3 regions of the Halobacillus sp. AWM4_238 genome follow, and region 1 is predicted to be linked to each of the others. Evidence: riboswitches for the same ligand, from Rfam matches in the RefSeq annotation. Region 1 holds a riboswitch; each other region holds the start of a gene.
The links. A riboswitch is a leader RNA that binds a small molecule or an ion and turns the genes downstream of it on or off. The one in region 1 is predicted to bind S-adenosylmethionine.
Positions count from the first base shown of each region.

Region 1 (5,204 bases):
CTCTTTATATCGACGCCTTGCTGGAGTTTTTTGAGGCATTGGAAGGGCTCCTGGAAGAAGAAATCGATCGCGACACCATCCTTTATGGGATCGACAGCAAATTTTATGAACCCAAAATTTTCACAGATGCCCATTTTGAAACGGAAATCCCTGGCTTGTATTTGATCGGGGACTGTTCAGGAGATACGCACTCCCTTTCTCAAGCGGCGGCAAGCGGAATCTATTTGGCCCGCAAACTAAAAGCTTAGCCTTCTACCGGGAGGCTAAGCTTTCTTCCACTATATAGATGGCATCTTTCACATCTGATTGATCGTGGATCCTCATGAGGTGAATGGATTCGCCTTGCCGGGTGGAATAGTGAGAAATCGTTTCCACATCTTCTAGTGAAGACGCGTGAAGGTCACTCAATGATAAAGGCAGCTGCATGGATTGGTAAAAAGGAACGAGTTTCTTGATTTGTTCTATTTTCCCTTCGAGGGCCAGCTGGACAAGGATTCCATAGGCTACTTTCTCACCATGTAAAAACCTTTTCGTCGCTGGTACTTTTGTTAACCCGTTATGAATGGAATGGGCACCAGAGATCCTTCCGTAACCATCTCCAAAACCTCCCACCATACCACCAGCGAGGATGATCGTTTCTGTCACACGTGTAAAAGCCGTATTCGGTTCAAGATTTTCAAGAGCACGAACAGCCTCGGTCCCCTCCTCAAAAAGGACGTCCCGACACATCTTTGCTGCGTGAAGAGCGATCTCCAGAGGAAGTGGTTTTTTATCTATATGTCTCGTCAAAACGTCTGCTTCATACCATTTGGCAATCGTGTCACCGATCCCTGCACGAAGGTATTCTACGGGTGAATGGACGAGCATATCGGGGTCAACCACGACCATGTATGTACTTCTTTTGAAAATGGTGTATTCAAGGAAATTCCCATGTTCATCATAGAACACACTTAAAGGTGTCCAAGCGGCACAATTGGATACTAATGTGGGGATCAGGATGACCGGAAGATCAAGCGATTCTCCGCACGCCTTCGTGAGGTCAAGAATTTTTCCGCCTCCGACCCCAATGAGGACATCCGTGGAATTCATCTCTTTCCCGATTCTCTCTACTTCTTGATGCGTGCATTCTCCACCATACAAAATGGTGTCGACAGCAAATGGAAAGTCAGGCATGTACGATTCCGCCATCGCCCATGAATTTTCCCCGTGGATGATGGTTCCATGCTTGAATTTCTCTCCCTGAAGTAGTTCTGGTAATTGTTTCAAAATGCCCGGTTCACAGCGATAGATATTCGGTGCTCCCTGAACATTGATCGGCTCCATCGGAATCCCTCCTACACAGATATGCCCATCATTATCCATTTAATAAAATGAGATGTCAATGATAATATTCTATAATTTAAAAGATTGAGAAAATTATTTACAAACCCTCTCACATGCGTTAAAGTGTAAAACCATAAACAAAAAATCTTATCGAGAGTGATTGAGGGTATGGCCCGTAGACATCACAGCAACCTTCCGCAAGGAGTGGTGCTAATTCCTACAGAATGAATCGATTCTGGGAGATAAGAGTTTGGCTATTACACGCGAAACTCTCTCCCGCAAAGGGGGAGAGTTTTTTGTAGGTCAATCATTTATGGATACATAGGAAAAGGAGGGAAGCCCATGATTTCATTGGAACAACTGAGTAAAGTTTATCCTTCCAAAGAAGGGAACGTCATTGGCGTCGACAACGTTTCATTGGATATCGAACAAGGGGAGATCTTTGGTGTCGTCGGTTATAGTGGGGCAGGAAAAAGTACCCTGTTACGCTGCATGAACATCTTGGAACGCCCGACGAGTGGGAGAGTCCTTGTTGATGGAATCGATCTCATGACATTAAAAAACAAGGAGTTGAGAAAGGCGAGACAGTCGATCGGGATGATCTTTCAGGGATTTCACCTGGCCATGGCGAAAACGGTTTTAGACAACGTCGCTTTCGCTCTTAAAGCTTCAGGTGTGAATCGGAAGGAAAGAAAGAGGAAGGCGCACGAATTGCTGGACCTCGTCGGTTTGTCAGATAAAGCTGAAGCGTACCCTGCTCAATTGAGTGGCGGTCAAAAGCAACGCGTGAGCATCGCCCGAGCTCTCGCCAACGATCCGAAAGTGCTCCTGTGTGATGAAGCTACGTCAGCTCTCGATCCTAACACAACACAGTCCATTTTGAGCTTACTGAAAAAGATCAACCGCGAACTTGGACTGACCATTGTGTTGATCACCCATGAGATGGAGGTTGTAAAAGAAATCTGCCATCGCTGTGCGGTCATGGAAGATGGGAAGATCGTAGAGCAGGGGGCGACATACGACATCTTTGCAGCTCCTGAAAACGAACTCACCAAGCGTTTTATAAAAACGGTCATCGACTTTAAGATCCCCGAACACATCATTTCCAGAAGTAAAGGCACCATTGTACATATGAGGTTCAAGGGTGATTCTGCGAATGAATCGATCGTTTCAGATTTACTGAAAGGATCAAGCGTACGGGCGAACATCCTCCATGGAAAGATCGATTATATCCAGGAGCAAGCTCTAGGCACCTTTGTGATGGAATTAACAGGAGGGCAACCCGTCGTAAAGGAAGCCATTGAAGAACTGAAACAAAAGCTCGGAGAAGTGGAGGTGTTGCACAATGATGGAACAGCTGATCAACTTATGGCCAGAGCTGAATAAATCGTTTTTGGAAACATTGATCATGGTAGGGATCGGATTGGTGGTCGCTCTGATTGCAGGTCTTCCGCTTGGGTTGCTCCTGTTTGTGACCGACCGTGATTTGTTCCTGGAGAATAGAACCGTCAAAAGCATTGTTGGCGTTGTCGTGAACTTGATCCGGTCGGTTCCCTTCATTATCTTGCTTGTGTTCTTATTTCCTTTTACCAACTTTTTAATCGGAACAACGACGGGCCCTGTAGCAGCGTCTGTAGCTCTTTCTGTAGCTGCGATTCCGTTTTATGCAAGAATTGTGGAATCATCCGCCCGCGATATTGATCGAGGAGTGATCGAATCGGCCATCGCCTGTGGAGCCTCCCCATGGCTGATCATCAAGGATATCATTTTCCCAGAAATTAAACCGGGACTGATTAGTGGCTTGACGATCACTGCCATCAGTTTGATCGGGTATTCCGCAATGGCAGGGGCCATTGGAGGTGGAGGAATCGGAGACTTGGCGATTCGTTATGGGTATTACAGATACGATAACTTCGTCATGTTTACGACCGTCATCCTGCTGATCGTCCTCGTCCAAATCGTCCAATACGCAGGCGACTATATTGCTAAGACTGTGAAGAAGAACTAAAAAATAGGAGGAACTCTCTCATGAAAAAAACCATCTTGTTATGTGCCACGCTATTAACCATCGCGTTTCTCGCTGCTTGCGGAGAAGAGGAAGGAAGTGCAGATGCTTCTGGTAAAGATACCATCCGTTTTGGCGCGACTTCTGGGCCCTATAGCGATATGGTCACACAGGCGATTGCGCCGTTATTAGAAGAAAAAGGGTACGAAGTGACGAACAAAGAATTCACGGATTATGTACAACCGAACAAGGCGCTTGCAAATGGGGATTTGGACGCCAACCTTTTTCAGCATAAAATTTACTTAGAGTCATTCGCGAAGGAAAACGACTTGGACTTGTCTGAAGTCATCATCGTCCCTACAGCTCCTATGGGGATCTATTCCAATACATATGAAGATATTCAAAGTATTGAAGATGGAAGCACGATGGGGGTACCCAACGATCCGACCAACCTTGCACGCGCTCTCATTGTGCTGGAAGATGAAGGACTGGTGGAAGTGGACGACAATGTTGACCCGCTGCGCGCCTCTTTAAAAGATATTACGAACAATAAAAAAGACATTCAGTTTGTTGAAGTAGAAGCAGGACAATTGCCACGTCTTGTTGATAGCGAGGATTTGTCGATGGTTCCAGGAAATTATGCACTGGCTGCGGGGATGGACCTTCTGAATGCACTAGCATTGGAGGACATGCCTGATGATTACCGTAACCGTGTTGCCGTCAAGACGGAGGACCTCGATGCTCAGTTTGTGAAGGATATCAAAGAGGTTGTAGAGTCAGACGAATTTGAGAAAATTATCGATGAGGAATTCAAAGGTTTCGGTAAGCCACAATGGATGAAAGAATAAAGGAAAAGGCTGACGTGCTTGCGTCAGTCTTTTTTTATGTCTTCCTTTAACTAAGGGATTAAAAGGATAGGTTGATCGCTTCCTCGTGATATACATGCCTGAAGCACAGATTGAAACGCACGGGTAGGCTTGCGAGCACATGACGTAAAAAAGTGAACCTGAAGACAGGCTCACTTCGTTTGATGATTAAAAAGGATTTGTCGCCCACTGAAGCGACTGCTTGATGAAGATACGCGGATGCAACTTCAATTGCGCGACCATATATTCAGCGAGATCTTCCGGCTGCATGTACTTCTCTTTATCCTGACCTTCCATATCTTCACCTAACGCAAGTTCTGTAGCGACGAGGCTCGGATTCAAGGTGAAGACGCGGATGTTTTCCCTTCTCAATTCCTGCATGAGTGCTTCCATCATGCCTTGCAGGGCGAACTTGGAACCACTGTAAGCGGTGGACCCAGCTGTGCCTTTGAGGCCGCTGCTTGAAGAGATGTTGATGATGTCTGCGTTGTCCTTTTCCATCATCATCGGGAGGACCGCTCTTGTGACGTGGTATGTACCGAAAACATTCACTTCAAACGTTCGTTTCCACTCGTCAGGCTCAAGTTCAAGGAACTTTCCATGCACACCGATGCCTGCGTTGTTGATGAGGATATCTGCATCTCCAAGCTCTTCCTGCAGGTGTTGGATAGCCCTTTCAACTTGATCGAGTTCAGATATATCAGCAGTAGCGACAGAAGCCTTTACCCCAAAAGAACGTGCTTCCTCGGCCACTTCATGAAGACGGCTTTCAGTCCGGGCAATCAGTCCGACATGAACCCCTTCTTGCGCCAGTTGCAAAGCCGTAGCTCGGCCAATGCCTCGTCCAGCACCAGTTACATAAGCGATTTTTCCATTGATTTCTTGTGCCATGCTCCTCACTCCTTTACGTGTTTTCCATTTAAAGTTTACGGGTTTCCGTTTTTGAAAGCAAAAGTTAGCGTTTACCTCCCGGACTTTCCTTTTGGTACAATAATGCAGGGTTCATCGTT
Region 1 is NZ_JBSWSY010000002.1:1,213,314-1,218,517, reverse strand. It holds gene ACXACN_RS06250 (FAD-binding oxidoreductase/lyase) at 1-248, shown strand, start outside; gene ACXACN_RS06245 (iron-containing alcohol dehydrogenase family protein) at 253-1,323, opposite strand; SAM riboswitch class I at 1,468-1,572, shown strand; gene ACXACN_RS06240 (methionine ABC transporter ATP-binding protein) at 1,666-2,709, shown strand; gene ACXACN_RS06235 (methionine ABC transporter permease) at 2,669-3,331, shown strand; gene ACXACN_RS06230 (MetQ/NlpA family ABC transporter substrate-binding protein) at 3,352-4,176, shown strand; gene ACXACN_RS06225 (3-ketoacyl-ACP reductase) at 4,363-5,085, opposite strand; partial or broken gene ACXACN_RS06220 (serine hydrolase) at 5,172-5,204, shown strand, end outside.

Region 2 (5,204 bases), 810 kb from region 1:
CGGCTACAAGCTGAGAAAGCAATTGATGGAAGAACTTCCTCACGCCGAGCACATCTATATAGATAAGGCCTTCAGGGAAGTGGCTGCTACACCGGAAGCTGAACTAGCAAGAGCCCTACTTAGTAGACATTTCAACGTCAAGTCGATTTATTTAATATAGGAGGATACATGTGGAGGAAATAAAGACAACAAATGTGAAAGAGCTCATGGAAACTCCACATACAGCCCTAATTTTCATCCATAGCCCTTTTTGTGCAACTTGCCATTTAGCACGTCAAATGCTTACAACGCTCGAGGCTGTATTCAATAAAGAAGTTTTTAAGGAAATGAATGCTTCTCTACACCCGGAGTTGATGCAACAGTATAAGATTAAAAGCGTTCCATGTCTGCTGGTGATGAGGGAAGGGGAAATAGAAGAAAAGATTTACGCTTTTCACTCTGTTTCCTATATGTATGAGAAAGTGGTTGGTTTTGTTGAATAGTGTTTGTATTTCCCAGGAAATGACCACCATTGTTGAATAAATAAATGCTCTTTCTTATTTGGATAGGATCTAACAGTTAAAGAGAAACAAAGAAGACAGCAAAGACGTCTCAACGTCCATGCTGTCTTTTTTATGCACTTCATATGATTTCTCCCAGTTTGCTTACAATATCTAAAAAGGAGGACTGATCGCCAAAATTCGCATGGACCTCACCTTGTTGGTTAATGATGATGGTGGAAGGGACACCATCACAATGATACAAGTCATAGACATAGCGTCCATCATCAGAAAGTGTAGGTTGTGTTAAGAACTTTTCGAAGTATTCCATTCCTTCCTCACTCTTCCGTTCCCTTCCGGTTACATTTATCGTCATCATTTTTACTTTGTCATGATCCATCGTTTTAAACAATTGCTCTTTCCTAGGTAAGTCTTTCCCGCAATCTGGACACCAGGAAGCCCAGAAGGTCAAGACGATAACTTTTCCTAAATCTTCTTCAAGTCTGTAACTGGAAGAGTGGTCGTTAATGTATGGCAGTTCAAATAAAGGGGCTTGTTTACTCAATGTCATTCTCCTTTTTACTGGCGGAATGTTATGGATTGACGCTCATTTAAATCCCATGCTAACATAATTACTAATTTCATATCGACATCTTCACTTATTCAGAGTGGCGGAGGGACTGGCCCGACGATGCCCGGCAACCGGCAGGTAACCTGCACGGTGCTAATTCCTGCGAAGTCTTTGACTTTGATAGATGAGAATTGTAAAAGCGATGAATCTCTTCTATTAAAGAAGGGATTTTTTTCATTTATGGACGTACTTGTGTGGAAGAATTAAGCATTTCTTTTCTATTTTTGAATTTTATTTTTCTGAACAATCTGTTTTATCAGTTGACACAAAATTCGTACGATGCTAAAATCCACTTTGTACTACTTAAACGAGTTAAAGTGATAATAATTTAATAAATAAAATCTCTTATCCAGAGTGGCGGAGGGACTGGCCCGATGATGCCCGGCAACCGGCAAGACTGTCTTGCTCAGGTGCCAATTCCTGCAAAGTATAAATCTTTGACAGATGAGAGAACAGATTTTCAGGTAAGATTAAAAAACGCCATTCTGTTCTCATGACAGGGTGGCGTTTTTTTGAAAGTGGAGGGAAAGCAGCATGATTTCAATTAAAGGACTATCAAAGATATTCCACACAAAAGATCAAGATGTACGAGCAGTGGATGATTTAAGTCTTAACATAAACAAAGGAGAAATTTATGGAGTAATCGGCTATAGTGGAGCCGGTAAGAGTACATTTATTCGTTTATTGAACCGCTTGGAAGATCCTACAGAAGGAAGTATTCACGTCGATGATCAAGAACTGACGGCTTTAAGCAAAGGGAAGTTAAGATTAGCGAGACAAGAGATAGGGATGATTTTCCAACATTTCAATTTGCTATGGTCGCGAACAGTTCATGATAATATTGCTTTTCCATTGGAGGTTGCTGGAATCCCTAAAGCAGAGAGGCAAAAGCGTGTCGAAGAGTTGATAGAATTGGTCGGGTTAAAGGGCCGGGGCGGTTCTTATCCATCCCAACTGAGCGGCGGGCAAAAGCAGAGAGTCGGAATAGCCAGAGCTCTTGCAAACAATCCTAAAGTTCTCTTATGTGATGAAGCTACATCCGCGTTGGACCCAGAGACGACGGACTCGATTCTTGATCTTCTAGTGGATATTAACGAAAAACTTGGCCTTACAATCGTTCTAATTACACACGAAATGCATGTTATTCGCAAAATTTGTCATCAGGTGGCTGTTATGGAAGAAGGGAAAATTGTTGAACAAGGCGATGTGTTGGATGTCTTCCTACATCCTCAAAAAGCAGTCACGAAGAAGTTTGTGGATCAGGTAATGGGTGACCCGGAAAAAGAAACATCCTTGCAATTGATCAAAGATCATTATCAGTCAGGAAAAATTATACGTCTTCACTTTGTGGGAGAAAGTACAAATCAGGCACTGATTAGTGATTTATCAAGAAAGTTTGAAATTAATGTCAACATACTACATGGTAAGATTACGCAAACGCAAAAGGGTGCATATGGGACAATGTTCGTTCAGTTTGATGGAGAACAAAAAGAAATCGAACGAGCCATTGATTATATTGAATCAACATCGGTAGAAGTGGAGGTGAATCCACATGTTTAATGAATGGTTCCCGAATGTACGAATGGAAGATATGATTACCGCTACTAATGAAACCCTTTATATGACGCTTGTATCTGTTGCTGGAACCTTCGTTTTAGGTTTGCTGTTAGGTCTCCTTCTTTATTTGACTGGGCCTGGGGGGCTCTGGGCAAACAAGACATTGAACTGGATCACTGCTTCTATCGTTAACATATTTAGAGCCATTCCGTTTATCATACTCATCTTATTATTGTTCCCGTTTACAGACTTTCTTCTAGGGACGATCCGAGGGCCACAAGCAGCGTTGCCCGCACTGATTATTGGCGGTGCTCCATTCTACGCCCGTCTGGTGGAAATTGCTTTGAAAGAAGTCGATAAAGGAGTCGTAGAAGCAGCAAAATCTATGGGAGCTAAATATTCGACAATTATTTTTAAAGTGTTGCTTCCGGAATCGATGCCAGCTCTTATTTCCGGAATTACAGTAACCGCGATTGCGTTAATTGGATACACAGCTGTAGCCGGTGCAATCGGCTCCGGTGGTCTTGGTGATTTTGCCTATTTTTATGGGTTCCAAAGAAGCAATTTTGACGTTGTATTTATTTGTACGATCTTAATCATTTTAATTGTGTTTATTTTCCAATTCATCGGAGATGCTATCTCACGGAAATTGGATAAAAGATAAAATATAAAAAAAGGGAGAGAATGAAAATGAAAAAAATATGGACGGGTTTATCTGCACTACTGCTTATACTAGTGCTCGCAGCATGCGGGACTTCAAATGAAGAAGAAAGTGCCTCAGGATCAGAAAGTGAAGAAGGTGGAACAAAAGAAATTAAAGTAGGGGCGACTAGTGTTCCACATGCTGAAGTTCTTGAGAAGGCGAAACCTATGCTTGAAGAAGAAGGAATCACGCTTGAGATCGAAGAATATCAGGATTATATTTTACCAAACCAGGACTTAGATGAAGGCCGCATTGATGCGAACTATTTCCAAACGATTCCTTATATGGAAATTCAAGAGGAAGAGAAAGGCTATGACTTTGCAAACCTTGGGGGAATCCATATTGAGCCGATCGGTGTTTATTCCCAAAAGTATGAAAGCCTTGAAAAAGTTGAAGAAGGCACAACTCTAGTCATGAGTCGTTCTGTATCCACACACGGTCGTATCCTCTCGCTCTTGGAGAAAGAGGGATTGATTAAACTAGATGAAAATGTTGAGAAAGTAGATGCTACTGTACAGGATATTGTAGAAAACCCTAAAAACATCGAATTTGATACAGGAGTAGATGCAGCCAATCTTCCACAAGTGTATCAACGTGAAGAAAACGTACTTGTTGCAATTAACACAAACTATGCGATTGAGGCTGGGTTGTCTCCTAGTGAAGATTCAATTATTCTCGAGGAATCTGACTCTCCTTATGTGAACGTTGTGGCTGCGAATAGTGAAGATAAAGAGAATGAAGCCTTAAATACACTTGTTGAAGTTCTTCGTTCTGAAGAGATCGTCAACTTCATTAAAGAAGAATACGATGGTGCTGTTGTGCCAGTCTCAAGTGATGCAGAATAACGGATAAAATAAGTGACTGCGGTTTATACTAACCGCAGTCACTTATTTTTACTGGGAGGTTTTCATATGCAAGAGCAAAATATGACGTGGACGCAAACGTATTTACATGATTATAAAGAAGGAATGGGCGCCTTCAGAGAGCATATGCCGCAAGTTTCTCATAAGTTTGATGAATTTACGCAGGAATGTTTCAAAGCAGGGGAATTGTCGAAAAAAGATAAACAACTGATGGCCTTAGGGATCAGTATCGTTGCACAGGACGAGTACTGCATGATTTACCACACGAAAGGGTGCGTTGACCAGGGAGCAACGGAAAAAGAAATTTTGGAAGCTTGTGGTGTTGCCGCAGCCTTTGGTGGTGGAGCAGCTTTAAGCCAGGCTGTCACTCTGGTTCAGGATGCATACATGGATTTGACGACAACGATTAACTGATCCAATTATTAGGAAATCAGAGGATTTCGGATGTATTTTATATACTCAATTGCGGTAAACGCTTACATCAACAAAGAAGATTCTTTTTGCATGAATTTAGAGGGCCACGGGGGTTTATTTGTGTATAATATTTGTGGTATTTTAAATTGTGTAAATAATCTGAAAGGGTTGATTCGTTATTAGTGACGATCTAAATTTGAATTACACTGCTGATATGGAGAAAGCCATGCACCAATCCCATAACATGAGTTATGCGGAGTACAGCAGAAAGTTGGATACACGCCTGAAAGTAGAAGAAAAACGCCAACGTGAATTCGAAGAGAGTCAAAAAATGATTGCCCAGGTCGACCGTCAATTGCATAAATAACTCATAAGATGATTGAATGAATCAGGTGTGTTTAGCCACCTGATTTTTTCATGTTATAATACACATGAAAAATGTAGAAATTTGGTTTTCGTATGTCCATTCTCTTGGCTTCTGGTAAAGGGAAAAAGTTGATAACAAGCACTAAATGATATAAGATTGTAATGAGAATAAATTGAGAATAGTTCTTTGT
Region 2 is NZ_JBSWSY010000002.1:2,019,051-2,024,254, reverse strand. It holds gene ACXACN_RS10425 (toprim domain-containing protein) at 1-160, shown strand, start outside; gene ACXACN_RS10420 (thioredoxin family protein) at 171-482, shown strand; gene ACXACN_RS10415 (TlpA family protein disulfide reductase) at 622-1,050, opposite strand; SAM riboswitch class I at 1,136-1,241, shown strand; SAM riboswitch class I at 1,453-1,561, shown strand; gene ACXACN_RS10410 (methionine ABC transporter ATP-binding protein) at 1,645-2,670, shown strand; gene ACXACN_RS10405 (methionine ABC transporter permease) at 2,663-3,331, shown strand; gene ACXACN_RS10400 (MetQ/NlpA family ABC transporter substrate-binding protein) at 3,358-4,215, shown strand; gene ACXACN_RS10395 (carboxymuconolactone decarboxylase family protein) at 4,282-4,647, shown strand; gene ACXACN_RS10390 (YuzK family famiily protein) at 4,874-5,014, shown strand.
Region 2: another riboswitch for S-adenosylmethionine. It lies ahead of ACXACN_RS10410 (methionine ABC transporter ATP-binding protein); the one in region 1 lies ahead of ACXACN_RS06240 (methionine ABC transporter ATP-binding protein).

Region 3 (5,204 bases), 2.1 Mb from region 1:
GTTACATCCTGCAAGCGATCCGTGAATATGTCGCAAAACTTTGACAATATTCCTCGTTGTTCTATATAATTTTGCATTAAGTGAACAGAGAGGAGACGAACGATGACGAATGCATCTTTTGATACAAAAATAGTCCATCATAAGACGGATCAAAGTCTTGTCCCAAATAGCAAGAGTACACCGATTTATCAGACATCCGCTTTTACATTCAAAGATTTGGACCATTTAGAAAGTTATTATGAGGGAGACAGCCCTTATTTATATACGCGAGAGCGGAACCCTAATACAGATGAACTTGCAGGAACGGTTGCAGAACTGGAAGAAGCGCCAGCCGGAGTAGCGTCTTCATCTGGTATGTCCGCCATCCTTGCCGGTATTCTCGCTGTTGCAAAACCAGGAGATCATATTGTTGCAGCAGAAGATGTATATGGAGGTTCACACAAGCTGATCACAAAAGAGCTCCCCACCTTTGGCATTGAAGTTACGATGGTTTCTTTTCAAAATCTGGACGATGTTTCGAATGCGATCACGGACCAAACAAAGCTCCTTTATACTGAATCGATTTCGAATCCCTTCCTGCGGGTTGAGGATTTAGAGGGGTTAGTCGCTCTTGCTCGTGAGAACAATGTGAAAACAATGGTTGATAATACATTCGCCACTCCATACTTATTGCAGCCGTACAAACATGGCGTCGATCTCGTTGTACACAGTGGCACGAAGTACATCGGAGGACACAGTGACGTGACGTGCGGGGTGCTAGTCGGAAATGAGGATTTGATTCAAGCAGCGACCCAAAAGGTTGTCACGTTTGGTGCGAATCTCAGTCCGTTTGAAGCCTGGCTTACTCAACGAGGAGCCAAAACTTTAGGTCTTAGGATGAAGAAACAATCCTACAATGCAAAGCAGGTAGCTAAAGCTCTTGGTGATCATGATACGGTTCGTGCCGTCTATTATCCTGAGCGGGTATCGGAAAGAGGAAACGGGGCCATTGTTACCATTGAGCTTGAAGATTCCGTTGATATAGAGGCTTTTTTCCGGTCTCTTGGATGGATAAAAATTGCTCCTACGTTAGCGGGGGTAGAGACAACGGTTTCGTACCCTGTCCGTACCTCTCACCGCGCGTTATCAGACACTGAACGTGAGAAAATCGGCATCAATAACTATGTCATCCGCTTGTCGATTGGAATCGAAGATCATGAAGATATCATTAAACAGCTGGCAAGAGCAATCGCAGGTTCCGAATATTAAATTTTCTAAAATAATTGACTTTTCTGATTGTTATTCGTTATAATTCTCAACATAATCATTCAACTGCATACATCTCTTATCAAGAGAGGCTGAGGGAATAGGCCCTGTGAAGCCCGGCAACCTTCAAACATCGGTTTGAAAAGGTGCCAAGTCCTACAGATCACATGGATCTGGCAGATAAGAGGAGGAACCGAAATGACAAACCCTCTTCTTATTTGGAAGAGGGTTTTTTGCTGTTCGAAAAAAGGTTCAGTGACGTTTCATACGTATAATGCCTACTATGCCAATAAGGTTGGAGTACTTTTTAAGGAGGAAATAATCATGACGAATTCTTTTGAAAGCTATGATGTCGATACAATTTCTTTGCACGGAGGACAGTCGCCCGATCCGACGACAGGATCACGAGCTGTCCCCATTTACCAAACGACTTCTTACGTTTTTCACGACACCGAACACGCCCAGAGCCTTTTTGCTCTTGATGAGCCTGGGAATATCTATTCCCGTATCGGTAATCCGACCGTCGATGTTTTTGAAAAAAGAATGGCCCTCCTGGAAGGCGGAGTGGCTTCTGTTGCAACGGCTTCCGGGATGTCAGCCATCGCTCTGTCCATTCTGAACATCGCAGGTTCTGGAGATGAAATCGTTGCTGCAGCGAACCTTTATGGAGGGACTTATAATTTGTTCGCTAACACTTTACCGCAATATGGCATTAAAGTTCGCTTTGTTGACCCTGAGGACCCGGAAAATTTCCGCAAAGCCATCACGGATCAAACCAAAGCGGTTTTCGCAGAAACGATTGGAAACCCAAGCCTTCATGTACTGGATATTGAAAAGGTAGCGGCTGTGGCTCATGAACACGGGATACCCCTTCTCATCGACAATACATTCGCAACTCCATATACATGCCGTCCCATAGAGCATGGGGCTGATATCGTTATCCATTCCGCTACAAAATGGATCGGAGGCCATGGGACAGCAATCGGAGGAGTCGTTGTAGACGGGGGACAATTCAATTGGGGAAACGGCAAGTACCCGGTTTTCACAGAGCCTGATGACAGTTATAACGGGATTGTTTATACCGCTGACTTTGGAACGCTCGCTTATATTACGAAACTGCGTGTTCAGTTGCTTCGTGACTTTGGTTCCTGCTTGAGTCCTCAAAATGCATTCTTGTTATTACAAGGGCTGGAGACGTTGCATTTGCGTGTTGCTCGTCATGGAGACAATGCTCAGGAAATTGCGGAGTACTTACAAGGTCATCCTGATGTGGAATGGGTGGCATATCCAGGGTTGTCCTCACATCCAGCTCACAAGCTGGCAAATCAATACCTTGAAGGAGGCTACGGATCCATCGTTAACTTTGGCATCAAGGGCGGAAGGGAAGCGGGTAGAAAAGTGATCAATCATATCTCCCTTTGGTCCCATGTAGCTAACGTAGGAGATGCGAAATCATTGATCATTCACCCCGCTTCCACCACGCACCAGCAATTGTCTATTGAAGAACTTGCTGCAAGTGGAGTGACGGAAGAATTAATTCGTCTATCTATAGGACTTGAATCGAGCAAAGATTTGATCAATGATCTTGATCGTGCCATTGCGAAAGCAACTGGAAGAGAGACGGAGAAAACAGCCATCACTGAAAATGATGAGGGTGTGATCAAGTGGGCTTTGAGTTCTTCTAAAACAAAAGAAGATGGAGAGACGCGCCCTAAACGTTTAGCCGTTGTCGGATTGAGCGGAAAGCCATCACGTCCGAGCCACCGTCTTGCTCGAAAAATGCAAAGGCTCGGGTACCAAATCATCCCCGTCAATCCGAGAGAAACAGAAGTACTTGGAGAGAAGGCGTACCCAGACCTGAGATCGATTCCATTCAAAGTTGATGTCGTTCAAGTGTTCCGCAGTCCAGAAGCAGCCATTGAAATTGCGAAAGAAGCGGCAGATATCCGCCCGGATGTGTTCTGGCTGCAAGAAGGTGTCATCGCACCGAAGGCGGCCCAAATTGCAAGTGAAGCAGGACTTGAAGTCGTTCATAACCGCTGTACGTATAAAGAGGCCCAACGTTTGCGGGGGGCGATTGACACATACGCCTGTGAAATCTAATAACCCAAAAAGAGGAGGGTGGGAGTTATAGAAGGCATTCATCACTTTGAGGTTATAGTGAGGTGTTTCTGGCTGGGGATTTAGCTCACATGGATGAGGAGGGATACGTAATCTTCCAGAGCAGGAATGATGACAGGTTATCTATTTTACTGGAGAGCGGGTCGGTCCTTTTGAAGTGGAGGGCAAATTGCTTGAGCACCCGGCTATACGGGAGTTAGGGTGGTTGGAAAGCCCCACCTGGTAAGCGAAGAAATCGTGAAAGCTGTTGTTGTGGTGAATGATGGGTTTGACAAAGGAGAAGATCTTTAAGCGTTTTGGAAAAAAAGAGCTTGTCCCCCACTGCGCTCCCAAAGAAATTGAAATTATTGAAGAGCTTCCGATAACGCAGATTAGCGGAAAAGTACTGCGTTGGGAATTAAAGAAGCGGGCAAAAGTGTATTCTTAATAAAGAACGGCTGTCGCAGACGCAGCCGTTTTTTTATGCAGCAGGATAAAATTATATGCATAGACAACGGGGGTTTTAGAATATATAATATATTCTAAACATTCTAGCAATATAGAAATAACTATAATCCTCGCGGTTTCAATGGCCATTGAAAGTTGTACAACACCATCGGGGAAATACTTGTAAAAGAAACTAACAGCAAATTCTATTCAATTTTCAAACATTCTATGATATAATTTATAAAGCACATTTCCACACGCGTTGGTTGCAACCATCAATCACGAGTCTTATACTCATTCAAGATGAGGCTCAAAGGTACTCAATTTCATATTGTAAGCAAGTCTTTTTTTAATGCTCTTGGACATGACTGGGGTCATGTCGCTTTAAAGAATTTTCACTTTTTAAACAAAATAATAAGTAAGCGCATTCATAATGTTTAGGAGGTTCCTTCATGAAACTAACAACCAAGATTTTTATAGGTTTAATTCTTGGTGCTGTTGTAGGCTTAGGTCTTCATTTAGCTGCACCAGATCTGTTCAGTACGTTAGATGCTTTTGTTTTTGGTCCTTTAGGTACAGTTTTCTTAAATCTTATTAAAATGCTAGTTGTCCCGATCGTGTTTTTCTCGATCACACTAGGTACTGCTTCTCTAGGTGATCCAAAGAAATTAGGTAGAATCGGTGGAAAGACCATTGCGTTCTTCCTTGTCACAACAACAATTGCGATTAGTATCGCGATTTCACTTGCTTATCTTTTCCAACCGGGCAATATCGACATTAACCCAGCAGGTGCAGAGTATGAGGCTAAAGAAGCGCCTGGCGTCGTCGAAACATTTACAAGCATTATCCCGACGAACCCGATCCAGGCAATGACCGAAGGGAACATGCTTCAAATTATCGCCTTCGCCATCTTCATCGGTTTCGCATTAGCGATGCTTGGTAAGAAAACAGAGGGTATTTACAAACTTGTCGAACAAGGAAATGAAATCATGATGTTCCTTGTGAACTTGATTATGCGTTTTGCTCCTTATGGTGCATTCGGTCTCCTTGCTTCTGCAATTGGAACAATGGGAATCGATGGAATGAAAGGGATGGCTATGTACATGATTGTCGTCATCCTCGGTTTGATCATCCACGGAATCGTCACATACGGCTCTGCTGTTGCTTTCCTTGGAAAAATGAATCCGATTAAGTTCGTTAAAGGGTTCTTCCCTGCCATGACGGTCGGTTTCAGTACGTCCAGCAGTAGTTCAACACTGCCGATTTCCATGAAAACAGCTCAAGAGAACTTGAATGTACCGAAGCCAGTCAGTAGTTTCGTCCAGCCGTTGGGTGCTACCATCAACATGGATGGTACAGCCATCATGCAAGGTGTGGCCACGATCTTCATCGCTCAAGTGTACGGTTCTGAC
Region 3 is NZ_JBSWSY010000002.1:3,341,712-3,346,915, forward strand. It holds gene ACXACN_RS16655 (NUDIX hydrolase) at 1-44, shown strand, start outside; gene ACXACN_RS16660 (trans-sulfuration enzyme family protein) at 103-1,248, shown strand; SAM riboswitch class I at 1,322-1,432, shown strand; gene ACXACN_RS16665 (PLP-dependent aspartate aminotransferase family protein) at 1,570-3,348, shown strand; gene ACXACN_RS16670 (dicarboxylate/amino acid:cation symporter) at 4,245-5,204, shown strand, end outside.
Region 3: another riboswitch for S-adenosylmethionine. It lies ahead of ACXACN_RS16665 (PLP-dependent aspartate aminotransferase family protein); the one in region 1 lies ahead of ACXACN_RS06240 (methionine ABC transporter ATP-binding protein).